One region of the Streptomyces sp. NPDC006259 genome, then DNA from elsewhere that is predicted to be linked to it. Evidence: riboswitches for the same ligand, from Rfam matches in the RefSeq annotation. Region 1 holds a riboswitch; each other region holds the start of a gene.
The links. Region 1 has a riboswitch for cyclic di-AMP ahead of ACFYO5_RS27660 (M23 family metallopeptidase). Riboswitches for the same ligand answer to the same signal wherever they lie in the genome.
Positions count from the first base shown of each region.

Region 2: another riboswitch for cyclic di-AMP. It lies ahead of ACFYO5_RS17140 (transglycosylase SLT domain-containing protein); the one in region 1 lies ahead of ACFYO5_RS27660 (M23 family metallopeptidase).
Region 3: another riboswitch for cyclic di-AMP. It lies ahead of ACFYO5_RS14130 (peptidoglycan DD-metalloendopeptidase family protein); the one in region 1 lies ahead of ACFYO5_RS27660 (M23 family metallopeptidase).
Region 4: another riboswitch for cyclic di-AMP. It lies ahead of ACFYO5_RS06760 (C40 family peptidase); the one in region 1 lies ahead of ACFYO5_RS27660 (M23 family metallopeptidase).

Region 1 covers NZ_JBIAHY010000006.1:687,846-691,629, forward strand. The annotation lists gene ACFYO5_RS27650 (dihydrofolate reductase family protein) at 1-668, shown strand, start outside; tRNA gene ACFYO5_RS27655 (tRNA-Met) at 735-808, shown strand; cyclic di-AMP (ydaO/yuaA leader) riboswitch at 1,126-1,285, shown strand; gene ACFYO5_RS27660 (M23 family metallopeptidase) at 1,293-2,318, shown strand; gene ACFYO5_RS27665 (aldo/keto reductase) at 2,439-3,383, shown strand; gene ACFYO5_RS27670 (PrsW family intramembrane metalloprotease) at 3,415-3,784, opposite strand, start outside.
Region 2 covers NZ_JBIAHY010000004.1:118,465-122,248, reverse strand. The annotation lists gene ACFYO5_RS17145 (polyprenyl synthetase family protein) at 1-708, opposite strand, end outside; cyclic di-AMP (ydaO/yuaA leader) riboswitch at 1,798-1,978, shown strand; gene ACFYO5_RS17140 (transglycosylase SLT domain-containing protein) at 1,984-2,463, shown strand; gene ACFYO5_RS17135 (HAD family hydrolase) at 2,587-3,411, opposite strand; gene ACFYO5_RS17130 (GNAT family N-acetyltransferase) at 3,662-3,784, shown strand, end outside.
Region 3 covers NZ_JBIAHY010000003.1:615,402-619,185, reverse strand. The annotation lists gene ACFYO5_RS14135 (hypothetical protein) at 1-615, opposite strand, end outside; gene ACFYO5_RS14130 (peptidoglycan DD-metalloendopeptidase family protein) at 990-2,009, opposite strand; cyclic di-AMP (ydaO/yuaA leader) riboswitch at 2,014-2,175, opposite strand; gene ACFYO5_RS14125 (tyrosine-protein phosphatase) at 3,021-3,784, shown strand, end outside.
Region 4 covers NZ_JBIAHY010000002.1:126,041-129,824, forward strand. The annotation lists gene ACFYO5_RS06740 (8-amino-7-oxononanoate synthase) at 1-319, shown strand, start outside; gene ACFYO5_RS06745 (DUF397 domain-containing protein) at 374-616, opposite strand; gene ACFYO5_RS06750 (helix-turn-helix domain-containing protein) at 626-1,486, opposite strand; gene ACFYO5_RS06755 (ATP-binding protein) at 1,700-2,185, shown strand; gene ACFYO5_RS06760 (C40 family peptidase) at 2,289-2,762, opposite strand; cyclic di-AMP (ydaO/yuaA leader) riboswitch at 2,766-2,909, opposite strand; gene ACFYO5_RS06765 (hypothetical protein) at 3,327-3,632, opposite strand.

The DNA.
Region 1 (3,784 bases):
CCGTCCACACCCAGCTCCTCCAGGAGGGCCTCGCCGACGAACTCCAGCTCGTCCTGGCACCGTTGTTCGTGGGCGACCCGGACGCGCCCCGGCTCTTCGGCCCCGGCGGTTATCAGGGCGGGCGCCTGCGGCTGGTCGGGACCCGGCGCATCGAGGACGTCGTCCTGATGTCGTACGAGCCCACCGCACCCGGTACCGGCCCGCTCCCCGCCGCCGCCGACCGGCACTGGCTGGCCCTCGCCTGTGAGCTGGCCGCCGCCTGTCCGCCGTCGCGGACCGCCTTCAGTGTCGGCGCGGTCGTGGTGGCGGCCGACGGCACGGAGCTGGCGCGCGGCCACTCCCGCGAGGCGGGCGATCCCGTCGTCCACGCCGAGGAGGCGGCCCTCGCCAAGATCGACGCCGCCGACCCCCGGCTGGCCGGCGCCACCGTCTACAGCAGCCTGGAGCCCTGCGCCCGGCGCTCCTCCCGGCCCGCCCCGTGCGCCCGCCTCATCCTCGACGCGGGCGTGCGCCGGGTCGTGACGGCCTGGCGGGAGCCGGACACCTTCGTCACCGATGCCGACGGCAGCGGCCTGCTCACCGCCGCCGGAGCGGACGTCGTCGTCCTTCCGGAGTACGGGGACCAGGCGAAGGCGCCGAACGGGCATCTGCTCCGACGGACCCCCTGATCGAGCCCCCGCGTCCGACCGTGGTTCTGGGCATCCCCCGCATGGCGTAGACTGGTGTCACACCGACGCGGGGTGGAGCAGCTCGGTAGCTCGCTGGGCTCATAACCCAGAGGTCGCAGGTTCAAATCCTGTCCCCGCTACTCAAGGCCGAAGGCCGGAATCCTGATCATGGGATTCCGGCCTTCGGTGCGTTCGGCGGGCGGCGTCGCCGCAGGAGCCGTCACGCAGGGTGATCGCTCGGGAGCCCTGTGATCACATCTGAGTCACCATCAAAAACCCGGGTGACTCCTGAGGTGTTCCGGCGGTCGGTCAACTCGCCCGTTTTTCAGCGGTCCTGGGCCGAAAGTCCAGGCCAGAAATGTTGTTGATCAAGCAGAACGGCTTGGAATCATGCGCCCAGGTCTATTAACGTTCGATAACGCAGCGCGGTCGTCCCAGCCGGCACAAGAGTCGGCTCCGCGCGCACGCGTCGAATCCCGCAAGGGAACCGGGGAACCACCAACTTGGGGTGAATCTCGCGTAAGCCGCCGTACAGTCACGGCCGGTATACGCGCGTAGGAGACCTTCCCGCTCCGAACCCGTCAGCTAACCCGGTAGGCGACGGAAGGAAAGGAGCACGCCCGCGTGGCGTCCAACCGGCCTGCCCCAGAAGCCCCCACCGTGCCCGCCCAGCAGACCTTCGGCTACGGCACCTACCGCACCGACGAGGGCCCCTGGGAGGAATGGAACCCCACCGCGGACTCCGTTCGCCCGGTGCGCGGTAAGCACCGCGTCGCCAAGCAGCGCGGCGGACTCGCCCGCAGCTCCACCGTTCTCGGCGTCGGTGTCATCGCTGCCGTCGGCGGCGCGGGCATGGCCAGCGCCAACACCGGCAAGTCGCCGGTCTCCATCTCCATGCCGGACCTTCCCTCGGTGGGTTCCCTCATCTCGGACGACGACACCCCCGAGGAGACGGCGCCCGCGCTCAGCACCTTCGGCGCCGAGACCGTCGCCGACGACCGCGCGGACAGCGGTGCCGACGCCGGTGAGGCGCTCCGCAACCGGATCATGGCGCAGGCCGAGTCGCAGCAGACACAGGTCGAGACCAAGGCGCAGGAAGCCGCCGAGGCCGCCGCGGCCAAGGCCGCCGCCGACGCCGCCGCCAAGGCCGAGAAGGCCGCCGCGGCCAAGGCCGAGGCCGCCAGGAAGAAGGCCGCCGAGGAAGCCGCCAAGAAGGCGGAGGCCGAGCGCCTCGCCGAGCTGGCCAAGCAGTTCACGCTGCCGACCTCCTCGTACACGATCACCTCGACCTTCGGCCAGGCCGGCGCCTACTGGTCCTCCGGGTACCACACCGGCCTTGACTTCGCCGCCCCCACCGGCACGCTCATCAAGGCCGTGCACAACGGCACCATCACCTCCGCCGGCTACGACGGGTCGTACGGGTACAAGACCGTGCTCACCCTGGACGACGGCACCGAGCTGTGGTTCGCCCACCAGTCCTCCATCAGCGTCAGCGTCGGCCAGAAGGTCGCCACCGGCGACATCATCGGCCGCGTCGGCGCCACCGGCAACGTCACCGGTGCCCACCTCCACCTGGAGGTCCACCCGGGCGGCAGCAGCAGCGGCATCGACCCGGCCGCCTGGCTGCGGTCCAAGGGGCTCACCCCCTGAGGTCTTCCGGGGAGTGTCACGGGGGTCGGTGAGGTCTACGCCCGGATGTTTCCCGGATGTTCGTGAACCCTGACCGGAGGCGCGGAATGCGCGCCTCCGGCCAGGGTGTTGTCATAAGGCATGACTTCTCTGCGCAAGCTCGGCTCCTCCGACCTGGAGGTCTTCCCGCTCGCCCTCGGCGGCAACGTCTTCGGCTGGACCGCGGACGAGGCGGCCTCCTTCGCCGTCCTCGACGCCTACGCGGCAGGCGGCGGCAACTTCCTGGACAGCGCCGACTCGTACTCGGCGTGGGCCGAGGGCAACAGTGGCGGTGAATCCGAGACCATCATCGGCAACTGGGTGAAGGCCCGCGGCAACCGCGACGACATCGTGATCGCCACCAAGGTCAGCCAGCACCCCGACCACCCAGGGCTGAGCGCCGCCAACATCAAGGCCGCCGCCGACGCCTCCCTGCGGCGCCTGGACACCGACCGCATCGACCTCTACTACACCCACTTCGACAAGCCCGAGGTGCCCGTCGAGGAGATCGTCGGCGCGCTCGACGAACTGGTGAAGGCGGGCAAGGTGCGGCACATCGCCGCCTCCAACATCTCCCCCGAACGCCTGCGGGCCTCACTCGAGTTCTCCGACCGCGAGGGCCTGGCCCGGTACGTGGCACTCCAGCCCCACTACAACCTGGTCTCCCGCGACACCTACGAGGGCGCGCTCCAGGACCTCGTCGCCGCGTCCGGCCTCGCCGCCGTGCCGTACTACGCGCTGGCGTCCGGCTTCCTCACCGGCAAGTACCGCCCCGGTGCGACGGTGGACAGCGCCCGCGCCCAGGGCGCCGCCAAGCACCTGGGCACCGAGCGGGGGCAGAAGGTGCTCACCGCCCTGGACGAGGTCGCCCGCGCCCATGACGCCGAGGTCGCCACGGTGGCCCTGGCGTGGCTCGCCGCGCAGCCGACCGTCGCCGCGCCGATCGCCTCCGCCCGCACGGTGGAGCAACTCCCGGCACTGCTGGCGGTGGCCGACCTGGAACTGACGGAGGCGGAGATCGCCCGCCTCACGGAGGCCTCCGCGTAGGAGACGGGGAGCCGGACGGGCCGCACCCCGCTCAGGACTGGTGCGGGGTGTGTGGCGCGTACGGCGTGTACGGCGAGTACGGGTGCGGCGGGGTGGATCCGGCGTACCCGTAGTACCCGTGGTACCCCTGCGCCGGGTGCGCCGCCCCCATCGGATACCCGTACGCCCCTTGCAGGCCGTACGCCCCGTAGACCGGCAGGGGGGCGGGCGCGGCCAGCCGGGACGCGTGCTCCAGGGCCGGCCGGGCCACCTCCCGGCGCCGCCACAGCTCGTTCAGCAACTCCCGTTCCCGTACGACGAAGTCGGCGCCGCCCCGCCCCTCGCGCCCGCGGTGCCGCAGGAACGCGAGAGACGTGGCGTAGGCCTCGTACTGCGCCACCTGCCGTCCCGCGGGCCTGCCC
Region 2 (3,784 bases), on a different contig from region 1:
CGGCGTCTTCCCCGACTCGTGCGAGTCCGACGCGATGTCGAGCACGTCGTCCGCGAGCTGGAAGGCGACGCCCAGCCTCTCGCCGTACTGGGTGAGCACGTCCACGACCGTCTCGTCGGCGCCGGACATCATCGCGCCGAAGCGGCACGCCACCGCCACCAGCGATCCGGTCTTGCCGCCGAGCACGTCGAGGTAGTGGTCGACGGGGTCCCGGCCGTCGGTCGGCCCGGCCGTCTCCAGGATCTGTCCGGTGACGAGTCGCTCGAACGCCTCCGCCTGCACCCGCACCGCCTCGGGTCCGAGGTCGGCGAGGATGTGGGAGGCGCGGGCGAACAGGAAGTCGCCGGTGAGGACGGCGACGGAGTTCCCCCAGCGGGTGTTCGCGCTGGACACCCCGCGCCGTACGTCGGCCTCGTCCATCACGTCGTCGTGGTACAGGGTGGCCAGGTGGGTCAGCTCCACCACCACGGCCGAGGGCACGATGCCGGGGGCGTACGGGTCGCCGAACTGCGCGGCGAGCATCACGAGCAGCGGCCGGAACCGCTTCCCGCCCGCCCGGACGAGGTGCTGCGCGGCTTCCGTGATGAACGGGACCTCGCTCTTGGTGGCCTCGAGCAAGCCTTCCTCGACAGCCGTCAATCCGGCCTGGACATCGGCTTCCAGAGCCTGGTCCCGCACGCTCAGCCCGAACGGCCCGACGACGGTCACGAGGGGTCTCCTGTCTGCTGGTGTCTTCTGGCGATTACGCGGATTGTCGATAGGTCGCTGCCCTCACTCAAGTCAGCGTATCCGGTCACGTTTCGATCACCGACAGGCCCCACGTCCCCCCGTATCGAACTTCGCCCGACCGGGAGGCGCGCCTCAGGCGGGCGGACGGCGTCCGATGATGACCGGTATGTTGCTGATCAGCCGATATGGGCGTTCGGGGCAGAGGGGAAGACGGGCCGGCGACTCGGCCCCGTCACCCACGTCACCCGCCCGGCGGTAGCTGTCCGACACACTCGCCCCGCCGCCCTCACGGGGGCCACACACATGCGCATCCGTTCGCCCTTCCCCTAGGGGGACAGCCCACGAGGACCTACGCACCCGTCTGCCCGACGGAACCCTCCCGCACGCCCGCGCGCGGCGGCCACCGGCCGCCGAGCCCGCGTCGGCACTCCCGGAGCACGCCCCGGCCGGACTCTCCTACCGGCCGACACCCCCGGACGCCACCGCCACCGCCACTGCCCACCGCCACCGCCACCGCCACCGCCCACTCCGACCGCGACCGCCCACTGCGACCGCGACCGCGGCTGACGCACGAGGCTGACGTACGAGTCGCAGCGCACCCAGGTGCGTAGACGGCGGCACAGGTCCGCGGCGTGGCACCGGGCCGCCCCGCCCACCACCCACGTGCACGCGGCGCCTCGAACGGCGGGAGCCTCAGCAACGACTCCCCGTCGAGAGGTGTACGCACGGAGGGCGGCGGGGGCGTGTTCCACCGGACCGGGCGGAAGCACCTTCCACGTACGCCCCTTTAAAAGGGACTTGAGGCTCAATGCCCGTTATACCCTTCTTATGGACGCTGGTGAGTTGGCTCACTCCACAGCCCTGCCGGTGACCAGACCCGGAAGCTGTGATTCCGCTTTGCCGTCGGCGAGTTGACGTCCGGCGAATACAAAGGATCAAGCAGGCATAGTCATCCGATCAAGGTCAATAGGGGCGATCTGTGAATCCGGCACTTGTTCCGGACATGCGCTCTCGCATACGTTCCCGGCCTGTCGGGCAGACGCCTAATCCTGCCGCCGCCCGACATCCCATTGACCAACACTCACGCACGGCAGGAGCGGGGGACCCAGGTAAGTCGCCGAGCCGTACGTCACGGACGTACCGGACCGGCTTGGGGTGAAGCCGTCCCGCCGTACCCCTACGGCGGCCGGCCGGGCACTTTCCAGCCCGAACCCGACAGCTCACCTCGCAGGCGCCGGAGAGGAACCTTTCGTCATGCCTGCTGCCGCCCAGCACCGCCGCACCCGCCTCGCCCGCACCCTCGCCGTCGCCGCCACCGGCGCCGCCGTGCTGGCCCTTCCGCTCATCGGCTCCACCAGCGCCTCCGCGGCCACCACGACGTCGGCCACCACGGCCACCACCACGGCCGGGTACACCGACAACCTCGACGGCTGGATCCGCGAGTCCCTCGCGATCATGGCCGAACAGGGCATTCCGGGCACCTACGACGGCATCTACCGCAACGTCATGCGCGAGTCCTCGGGCAACCCGAACGCCATCAACCTCTGGGACTCCAACGCGGCCGCGGGTATCCCGTCCAAGGGCCTGCTCCAGGTCATCGACCCCACCTTCGCCGCCTACCACGTGGCCGGCACGGCCTACGACCCGTACGACCCGGTCGCCAACATCACCGCCGCCTGCAACTACGCGGCCCACCGGTACGGCTCGATCGACAACGTCTTCGGCGCCTACTGACAGCCTCCCCAGGAGAGCCGGGGAGCCGGGACAGCCGGGGACCGGGCTGCCGGGGACCGGGAGAACCAGGGAACCGGGAACCTGTAGAACGAGGGAACCAGGTGGCCTGGGGCGCCAGGTGAACTACGGGAACAGTCTTTCGAGGACGACGGCCACGCCGTCGTCCTCGTTCGACGTCGTCACCTCGTCCGCCACCGCCCTGAGTTCGGGATGGGCGTTGGCCATCGCCACACCGCGCGCCGCCCAGTCGAACATCGGAAGGTCGTTGGGCATGTCACCGAAGGCGATCGTGTCCTCGGGCCGCAGCCCGAGGTGCTCGGCCGCCAGGGCCAGCCCGGTCGCCTTCGTCACTCCGCACGGCTGTAGTTCCACCGTGCCCGGCCCGGACATCGTGACGGTGGCCAGCGAGCCGACCACTGAACGGGCCGTCGCCGCCAACTCGTCGTCGGACAGGGTCGGATGACGCAGCAGCACCTTGCTGATCGGCTCGCACCACAGGTCGTCGCGCACTCCGACGCGCAGGGCCGGCAGCGTGGGATGCGGCATCAGATAGCCCGGTTCGATGAGCGTGAGCCCGTCGACGCCGTCCTGGTCGACGGCCGCGTACACCTCGCCCACCTCGGCCTCGATCTTGCCGAGCGCCGTCTCGGCCAGTTCACGGTCCAGGGTGACCGACCACAGCAGACGGTCCGCCCCGACGTCGTAGAGCTGCGCGCCCTGTCCGCACACCGCGAGCCCTCTGCCGCGCAGGATGTCGAGCAGCGGCCGTACGCGAGGCGCCGGCCGGCCGGTCACCACCAGGTGGTGGGCCCCTGCCGCCGCCACCCTCGCGAGCGCGTCGAGCGACCGGTCGGAGAAGGTGTCGTCGCCGCGGAGCAGCGTTCCGTCCAGGTCGGTGGCGACGAGGGAGTACGCGCAGCGCGCGGCATATGCGGTGGGTGCGGCCATGATCAGAGAATACGGACCCCAACGGGCTCCGACTCACCTCCAGTTCGGCGCCCGCTCCTTCCCCTTCCGTGCCGTTCGGGCGAGAAACGGCTTTCTGCCGCAACGCCGGGTACAGGGACGTTGAAGGCCTATGCACCGGTTGGCAACCAGATGGTCCGCTACCTACCGCCCGTAGTACCTGGAGCGGTACCGTCCAGACAGTCCAGGGGGACGGGGACTTGATCGGGGGGTCGGGTTGAGCGGTGGGCGTATTCGTGTGCTGAAGCCGGAGGATCTCGGCGAGGGGGAGAAGGAGCGGTGGCGCGCGCTGCGTGTCGCGTCGGCGGCTCCGCGCAACCCGTTCATGGAACCGGAGTTCACCGACGCCGTGGCG
Region 3 (3,784 bases), on a different contig from region 1:
ACCGTTCCCGCCGACCTGCGTGTAGGAGCCGGGGCCGAGGTCGACCCGCCACAGCTGCTCGCCGGTGAGGGTGTACGCCTCCAGCAGATCGGGACGGTCCCTGGTCCCGTGGAGCCGGCTGACGACGAGTTCGTACCGTCCGTCGCCGTCGAGGTCGCCGGGCCAGGCGTGCTGGACGGTGTAGCCGTCGGCGGCGGCGAGCGGTATCTCGGCGTAGCCGTGGGTGAAGTCGAGGGCGGGGGAACTCGGCCGTGACGCGCGCCCGTCGACGACCGCGCGGACGGTGTAGGCGCCCTTGCCGGGGGTCGCGTCGCGGTACGTCGTGGACTTCCTGACCGGTTCGCGGTTGAGGCGGCGGCCGTTCTTGTACACGTCGAAGGCGATCGCGTCGCCGTGGCGGGCGTACTCGGTGCCGAGCAGCCGCCAGCTGAGGAAGGTCTCCCCGGCGGCCGGGACGGCGACCAGTCCGCGGTCGAGGTTCTCGACGACGCGGCGCGGCTGCCCGGCGTGCGCCGAGGCCGCCTGAACGCCGGCCGGTGCGGCGGTCAGCCCCGCCAGCAGGGCCGCCGCGGTCGCGGCGACGGTGACGGTTCTTCGGCGTGGGGTGGCGTGCACCGGGGCTCCTTCGTGACACGGGGCTGCGTGAGACGGACTGGGCGCGCGAGTAGAAAGCGCTTGCCGTTCCGTTCCGCCACTGTGTCCCCACCCTGCCCCGCCTGTCGACGCCTCGGGCGGACTCGCCATGAGACCGCAACAGAACGATCATGAACGCGCAAAGTCGACCAGCCGCGAGGACCGATGCGGGTCCTCGGAAACGCCGAAGGCCGGACCCCGGGAACGGGGTCCGGCCTTCGGCGGCGTGTCAGGTGGAGGCGGAAGGTCGAGCGGTACGTCGGTCGGCCGACGGGACGCCGTACGGGCGGTACGTCGGCCGACGCGACGCCGGGCGAGCGGTACGTCAGCCGACGGGACGCCGGGCGAGCGATACGTCAGCCGACGGAGACGCCGTGCGAGCGGAGGTAGGCGAGCGGGTCGACGTCCGAGCCGTAGTCGGGACCGGTGCGGATCTCGAAGTGCAGGTGCGGGCCGGTCACGTTGCCGGTGGCACCGGAGAGGCCGACCTGCTGACCGGCGGAGACGGACTGGCCGGCCGAGACGGAGAGCGAGGACAGGTGGGCGTACTGGGCGTAGTAGCCGTCGGCGAGCCTGATGACGACCTGGTTGCCGTACGCGCCGCCCCAGCCGGCGGAGACGACCGTGCCCGCGCCGACGGCCTTGAGCGAGGTGCCGGTCGGGACCACGAAGTCGACACCGGTGTGGTAGCCGCTGGACCACATGCTGCCGGACATCCTGTACGGCGTGCCGACGGTCGCGCCGGACACCGGGAGGGTGAAGCCGGTGGCGGCGGTGGTGTTCCCGGCGGCCTGCGTCGTGGACGCCTTCGCCGAGGACGACTTGGCCGAGTCCGAGGAGGAGGACTTCCCGGACGAGGCCGAGGAGGACGACTTCGTGGAGGAGCCCGAGGACTTCTTCGACGGGGTGGACGAACCGGAGGAACCAGAGGGACCCGACGGCGACTTGGTCGTGCCCGCCGCGGCCCGCTCACCGATCGACAGCTTCAGACCCGGGTGGATCAGCGACGGGTTGTCGCCGACGGCCTCGCGGTTGTCCGCGTAGAGACGGGTCCAGCCGCCGCTGACGTCCTGCTCGTCGGCGATCTTCGAGAGGTAGTCGCCGGACCGCACCGTGTAGGTCTTGGCGCCCGTGGCGGACTTCGCGGACTTCTGCGCCACCGGGACGGCCTCGACGGCCTTTTCCGGGACGGAGGAGAGCGGGGAAACGGCGGAGACGGGGGAGAGCGACTGCGCCGCCGACTGGGACGGCGCGGCGTGCGCACCGGTGGCCCCCATGAGCGGGAGGGCGAGCGCGGCGCCGCCGGTTCCGGCGGCGGCGATGGAGCGGGTGAAGCGCTGGGGCTTCGGACGGCGGTGCTTACCCTTGGCGGGCATGACGAATTCCTCTCCGGCGCCTGCGAGGTGAGCTGTCGGGTGCGGACTGGAGATGTCCGGCCGCGCCGAGGCGCGGCTGTACCCCTAGCCGTTCCGGAGACCGGAACAGGCGGTACTGCCTGTGGGTCCCCCGCTCCTGCCGTTCACGGGTGAGTGTGCGGGTTCCGGGCGGCGGCAGGATTGGGCGTCCGTCCGGATTGGTGTGGAACGTAAGCGACCACGACGCACAGCCACAAGCGAAGGTTGTACTCCCCGCGTCATTCCCTTGATCCCCTGCGGGAATTCTCCGTCACCCTGCGTGAATGGAGAGGCCGATTTCCCGGTGAACACCCTGGGAAAACAACAGCATTACGTGAACATGACGGACGACGCAGGGTCACGAATATGACCCTGCTCACGCACCCTGCCCCCATAGTCCCGTAATTCAGCGCGAGTGGGAATGAAGGCTTCAATTCGGACAGAACCCCCACATGCGACACAGGCGGATAACCGCCGCATCGAGGTAGCCGCACATCTCGCCGCGCACCTCGCGATATGACACATCGCGGCCGGTGAACATCGCCCGTTTCACGGCATTTCATTCGCTATATCCGGGCCGAGCGCGCTCATTCCTTTCCGAGCGCGCCCAGCCCATTGCGGCCCCGGGTAACCCGTGACGGGCCGCGTAACCCAGCACAAGCGCCACCGGCCCGTTCCGGGGTCGCCCGGCCCATTACGCACGCGGGGCGAGTCCGACCGGACCGTTTCGCCGAATTCCGCACCTGTTCGTCCGTGCTGCGAATGCCGGACGCCGGAGCCACACCTGACAGGGGCGTGCGCCCGGCACCTCTTGCCCGCCCTTCGGGCACCCGACATGCCCTCCGTGCCCCGCGACCGCCGGAGGCGCCGCGACCGCCGGAAACCGTGGTGGAGAGCCCGTTTGCCCCAGGCATCCATGTCGTATGGTCAGGAGGTGTTCCGGTGGCCATGTCGAGCCGCGCCGACCGGAACCGACGACCGGGAGGAGCCCCCGTGACGCAGCAGATCCCGTCGACCGAACCCGAGCTGGCCGGGGTACGGAACTTCCGTGACGTGGGCGGTCTGCCGACCGTCGACGGCCGACGGGTCCGCCACGGTGTGCTGTTCCGCAGCGGACATCTCGCGCACGCCACCGCCGAGGACGCCGCGTTCCTCTCCTCGCTGGGCCTGCACACGGTCTTCGACTTCCGCAACGCGGCGGACCAGAAGCTGGAGGGCCCGGACGTCGAGCTGCCGGGCGTGCGCAATGTGAATCTCCCGCTCTCCGACCCGGCGGACGGCTCCGAGTTCTGGAAGATGGTCCGCGACGGCCACATCGACCAACTGCGCGAGATCCTCGGCGACGGCAAGGCGGCCGGCCGGATGATCGCGTCCTACCGCTCGATCGTGAAGGAGCGCACGGGCGAGCACTCCCGCGTGCTGCACGCCCTCGCCGAGGACAGCGTCCCGGCGCTGATGCACTGTGCGGCGGGCAAGGACCGCGCGGGTCTGTCCGTCGCCGTGACACTGCTCGCGCTGGGCGTGGAACGCGAGGCGATCCTGACGGACTACCTGGAGTCCAACGCCAAGCACCGCCGTTACAAGGTGCGCCGCAGCAGCACGTCCGCAGAGGCGTACTCCCCCGAGGTGATGGAGCTGCTCAGCCCGCTCTTCGACGCCCGCGCCGAGTACCTCGCGGCCGCGCTCGAGACCGTCGAGGAGACCTGGGGCGGGGTCGACGCCTACCTGGAGCAGGGTCTCGGCCTGGCCCCGGAGAC
Region 4 (3,784 bases), on a different contig from region 1:
CGCCCTGGCGGTGCTGCGCCGTGAGCCGCGACGCGCGGCACGCGCGCGTGCGGTCGCGGGCGAGCTGCACGCGCGCCTGACGGCCGCGGGTCTGGAAGCGGCGCGTCCGGACGCCGCGGTCGTCTCCGTGCGGGCTCCGTCCCCGGAGGAGGCCGTGCGCTGGGCGGCGGACTGCCGGGCGGCGGGCCTGGCCGTGGGCTGCTTCCGTCCTCCTTCCGTGCCCGACGGCGTCTCACGCCTGAGGCTGACCGCCCGCGCGGACCTCGGTGAGGGCCAGATCGAACGCGCTGTACGAGTGATCGGCGAGACGCGGCCGTGAGTCGGCGTGACACGGCCGTGCGCCGCTCGACGGTGGCTGGTCGGCGGGCCGCGCTCAGCGGAAGGCGGCCGTGAAGTCCGTCCAGCTCCCGGGGGAGAAGAGCAGCGCGGGCCCGGCCGGGTCCTTGGAGTCGCGTACGGCGAGCAGACCGGCCCACGGCCCGGTGTCCGGGCGGGCCGTCTCCACGCAGTTGTTGGCTCCCGTGCTGTAGCTGCTGCGCAGCCACCGCAGACCCCGAGGGTCGGGGAGCGCGGGCGGATCGGTGCTGGAAGGTACGTTCCGAGGCAGTGCGGTCATGGTGCCTCCCTACGCGCCGTCACCTATCGCGGCGAGGTAGTCCAGTGAGTCCCCGGGCGAAAGCGCGTGTGCCCGAAGGGCGTTGAAGGCCTCGGTGTAGGCCTGGAGGTCTTCTTTCCGCTCGAGGTAGAGGCTACTCGTCAAGTGGTCGAGAACAACCACATCCAGATCAGAAGCGCTCGCAAATGAGAAGATAACGAAAGAGCCGGTGACACCGATGTGCGCCCCGGCGCTGAACGGCAGCACCTGGAGCCTGACCTGGGGCAGCCGCGCCGCCTCCCTCAGCCGTTCCAGCTGATGGGCCATCACCTCCGGACCGCCCACCTCCCGCCGCAGCACCGCCTCGTCGAGCACCGCGTCCATCTCCAGCGGCGGCCGGGCCCGCAACACGCCCTGCCTGGCCAGCCGCACCTCCACCAGCGTGTCCAGCCGCTCCTCGTCGAGGCCCTCCACCGCGGCCCGGGTCACTTCACGGGCGTACGCGGGAGTCTGCAGAAGGCCCGGCACGACGGTCGTCTCCAGGGTGCGCATCGCGCTCGCCTGCGACTCCAGGCTGATGAAGTCCCGGTAGGTGGGCGGCAGGACCCCGCGATAGGCGTGCCACCAGTGCTCCCGGCCGTCACCCTCGACCGATCCGGCCAACGCCAGCATCAGTCCCCGCAGCTGAGCGTCGTCCACGCGGTAGGCGTCGAGGAGTAACCGCACATCGGCCGGTTTCGTGCCACTGGTGCCGGTCTCGATCCGGCTCACCTTCGACTGGTGCCAGCCCACGAGCCTGGCCGCCTCACCACTGGTGAGCCCCGCGCGGGCGCGCAGCGCCCGCAGTTCGGCGCCCAGCTTTCGGCGGCGCACCGCGGGACCGTGCTGCATGGGATCCTCCTTACTCCCTCCGGGCCGTGCAAATACGCTCTGCCCTAGCAGAGTTCACCGCATCGAGCGACAGATATATGCACATGTTGGTGGATCGCCACGCGTGACCGGCGCGGTGATGGCACTCTGGCGGCGAAGCACCAGTCCGGGACCGTACTCGAACCATCCGCACCGTGTTGGACTCCGGTCCCGTGGGAAAGGGACGACGTCGCCATGGCAGATCACCTGGAAGCATCCGTCACTCTGCCGAGCGATCCCGCCTCGGTGTCCACTGCCCGCACCTACGTGCTCGACACCCTCGCGCGGTGGGGTCTCCCCACCGCCGCGGAGCTTGCCGACACCGTCCGCCTGATCGTCTCGGAGCTGGCCACCAACGCCGTACAGCACACCTTCGGGCAGTCGCCCACCTTCACGGTGGACCTCGTGCTCGACCGCGACGAGCGGCTCCACATCGGCGTCACCGACAGTCACCCGCGCTTCCCCCAACGACTGCCGGCCGCCGTCCAGCAGGACAACGGCCGAGGCTTGGTGATCATCAGATGGCTGACCGCGGAGTGCGGCGGAAGGCTGCGGGTCCGCCCCACGCGCGAGGGCGGCAAGACCGTCTTCATCGAGCTGCCCTGGACGGTCCCCGTCGAGCCCGCCGAACCCACCGCGAGCGGGGTGCCGGTGACGGCGGTGGTCCGGCAGGAGCCCTGACGGGCCCCAGGGGCCGCCCTGAGCCACGGAGCGCCCCTCGCGGGCCGGGCACGGAACCCGGGGCGGTGGCGGCGCGTCAGGACGCCGTCACCGCCCCGGGAGGTCACTTGACCCGGCCGTACCAGACGCTCTTGGTCCAGATCTTCTGCAGCCGCACCACGTCCCCGGTCTTCGGGGAGTGCCAGATCTTGCCCTTACCGGCGTAGATCCCGACGTGGTAGACGCTCGACCCCGAGTGGAAGAAGACCAGGTCCCCGGCCTTGCGGCTGCCGGCGGAGATGTGGCGCGTCTTGTTGTACTGCTGGGCTGCCGTGCGCGGCAGCTTCTTGCCGGCCTTCTTGAACGAGTACAGCGTCAGCCCGGAGCAGTCGAACCTGTTCGGTCCGGTGGCCCCGTACCGGTACGGGGAGCCCTTCTTCGAGGCCGCGATCTTCAATGCCTTCGTCGCCGGTGTGGCGGCCGCGGCGTCGGCGGCGACACCGGGGACCACGATCGAGCCGCCGACGGCGGCGATGGCGAACGCCGAGGCCGTACCGGCCCGGGCCATGAGCGACGGGACACGATTGAGCGCAGTCATGCGCAACCCTTCGTCAGCCGCCTGTGAAGGATGACCTGTCGGATTCGGGCTGGCGAAGTTGCCCGGCCGCTGACGCGGCTTCACCCCAAGGGTTGCTCGGCCCGGTGCCTCCCCTGGCGGGGACGACCGGTCCGGCGACCCGGCTTGCTCGGGTCCTCCACTCCTGCCGATGCACTTCTGTCGACTCGGGCATCCGGGCGGCGGCAGGACTCGGCGTCCGCCCGGACCGCCCCGCCGCTTGTGGCGGGGGCTTGTCGTCAGTCAGGGATCTTGGCTCACCGATGTCCGAAAATCCCAACGGAACCGGGGATTTGTGGGGTTACTCACCACTCACCCGTTCGGGTGGACACCCTGATGTTCGATCAGGTGTCAAGGTGCCACAGGGCCTCCGACCAGCGAAGGAACCCCGGATTCCGCCCACTTTCGCCGTCCTCGGCGCAACTTATGGGGGTCGGAGGCGCCGTCCCGGATACTCCGAACAGGGGTACGCCGTTTGGTCCGTTTGAGTCCCGGTCCGGACGCGAGGCACCCGGACGCCGTCCGCCACGCCCGGACGGACGAGGGTCAACTGTCGGAGAGCGGCGGCATCGTGACGCGCGCCGTCCGGCGCTCCCCGTCGAGGACGCGCAGCGCCCGCGCGAGGGTCGGCGCGTGCAGTTCGCTCTCGCCCCGCTGGTGCATCAGGGTCAGCGCGTCCCGCAGCGCGGTCGCCCGGCTCACCAGTGCCTGGGCGGCCCGCAGTCCGCCGTAGGTGTCGCCCGGCCGGGCCGGGTTGATGCGGCCGACCAGGTCGACCACCTCCAGGTAACGGTCGATCAGCTCGGCCTCGGCGCTCGTCAGCGCGGGCAGCGGTGGCAGTTCGGGAAGCATCGGCGGCTCACCCCGCGTCCGGCGCGCCGCCGGTGACCCCGCGGCCGGGCGCGACCCGTTCCCGCGCGTGACGGGCGGATGGTCGGCTCATGGGTACCCCCTCCTTCGGCATCTGTAAAAAATGTACAGGCCGTACGTGTCGGTAAAATGGG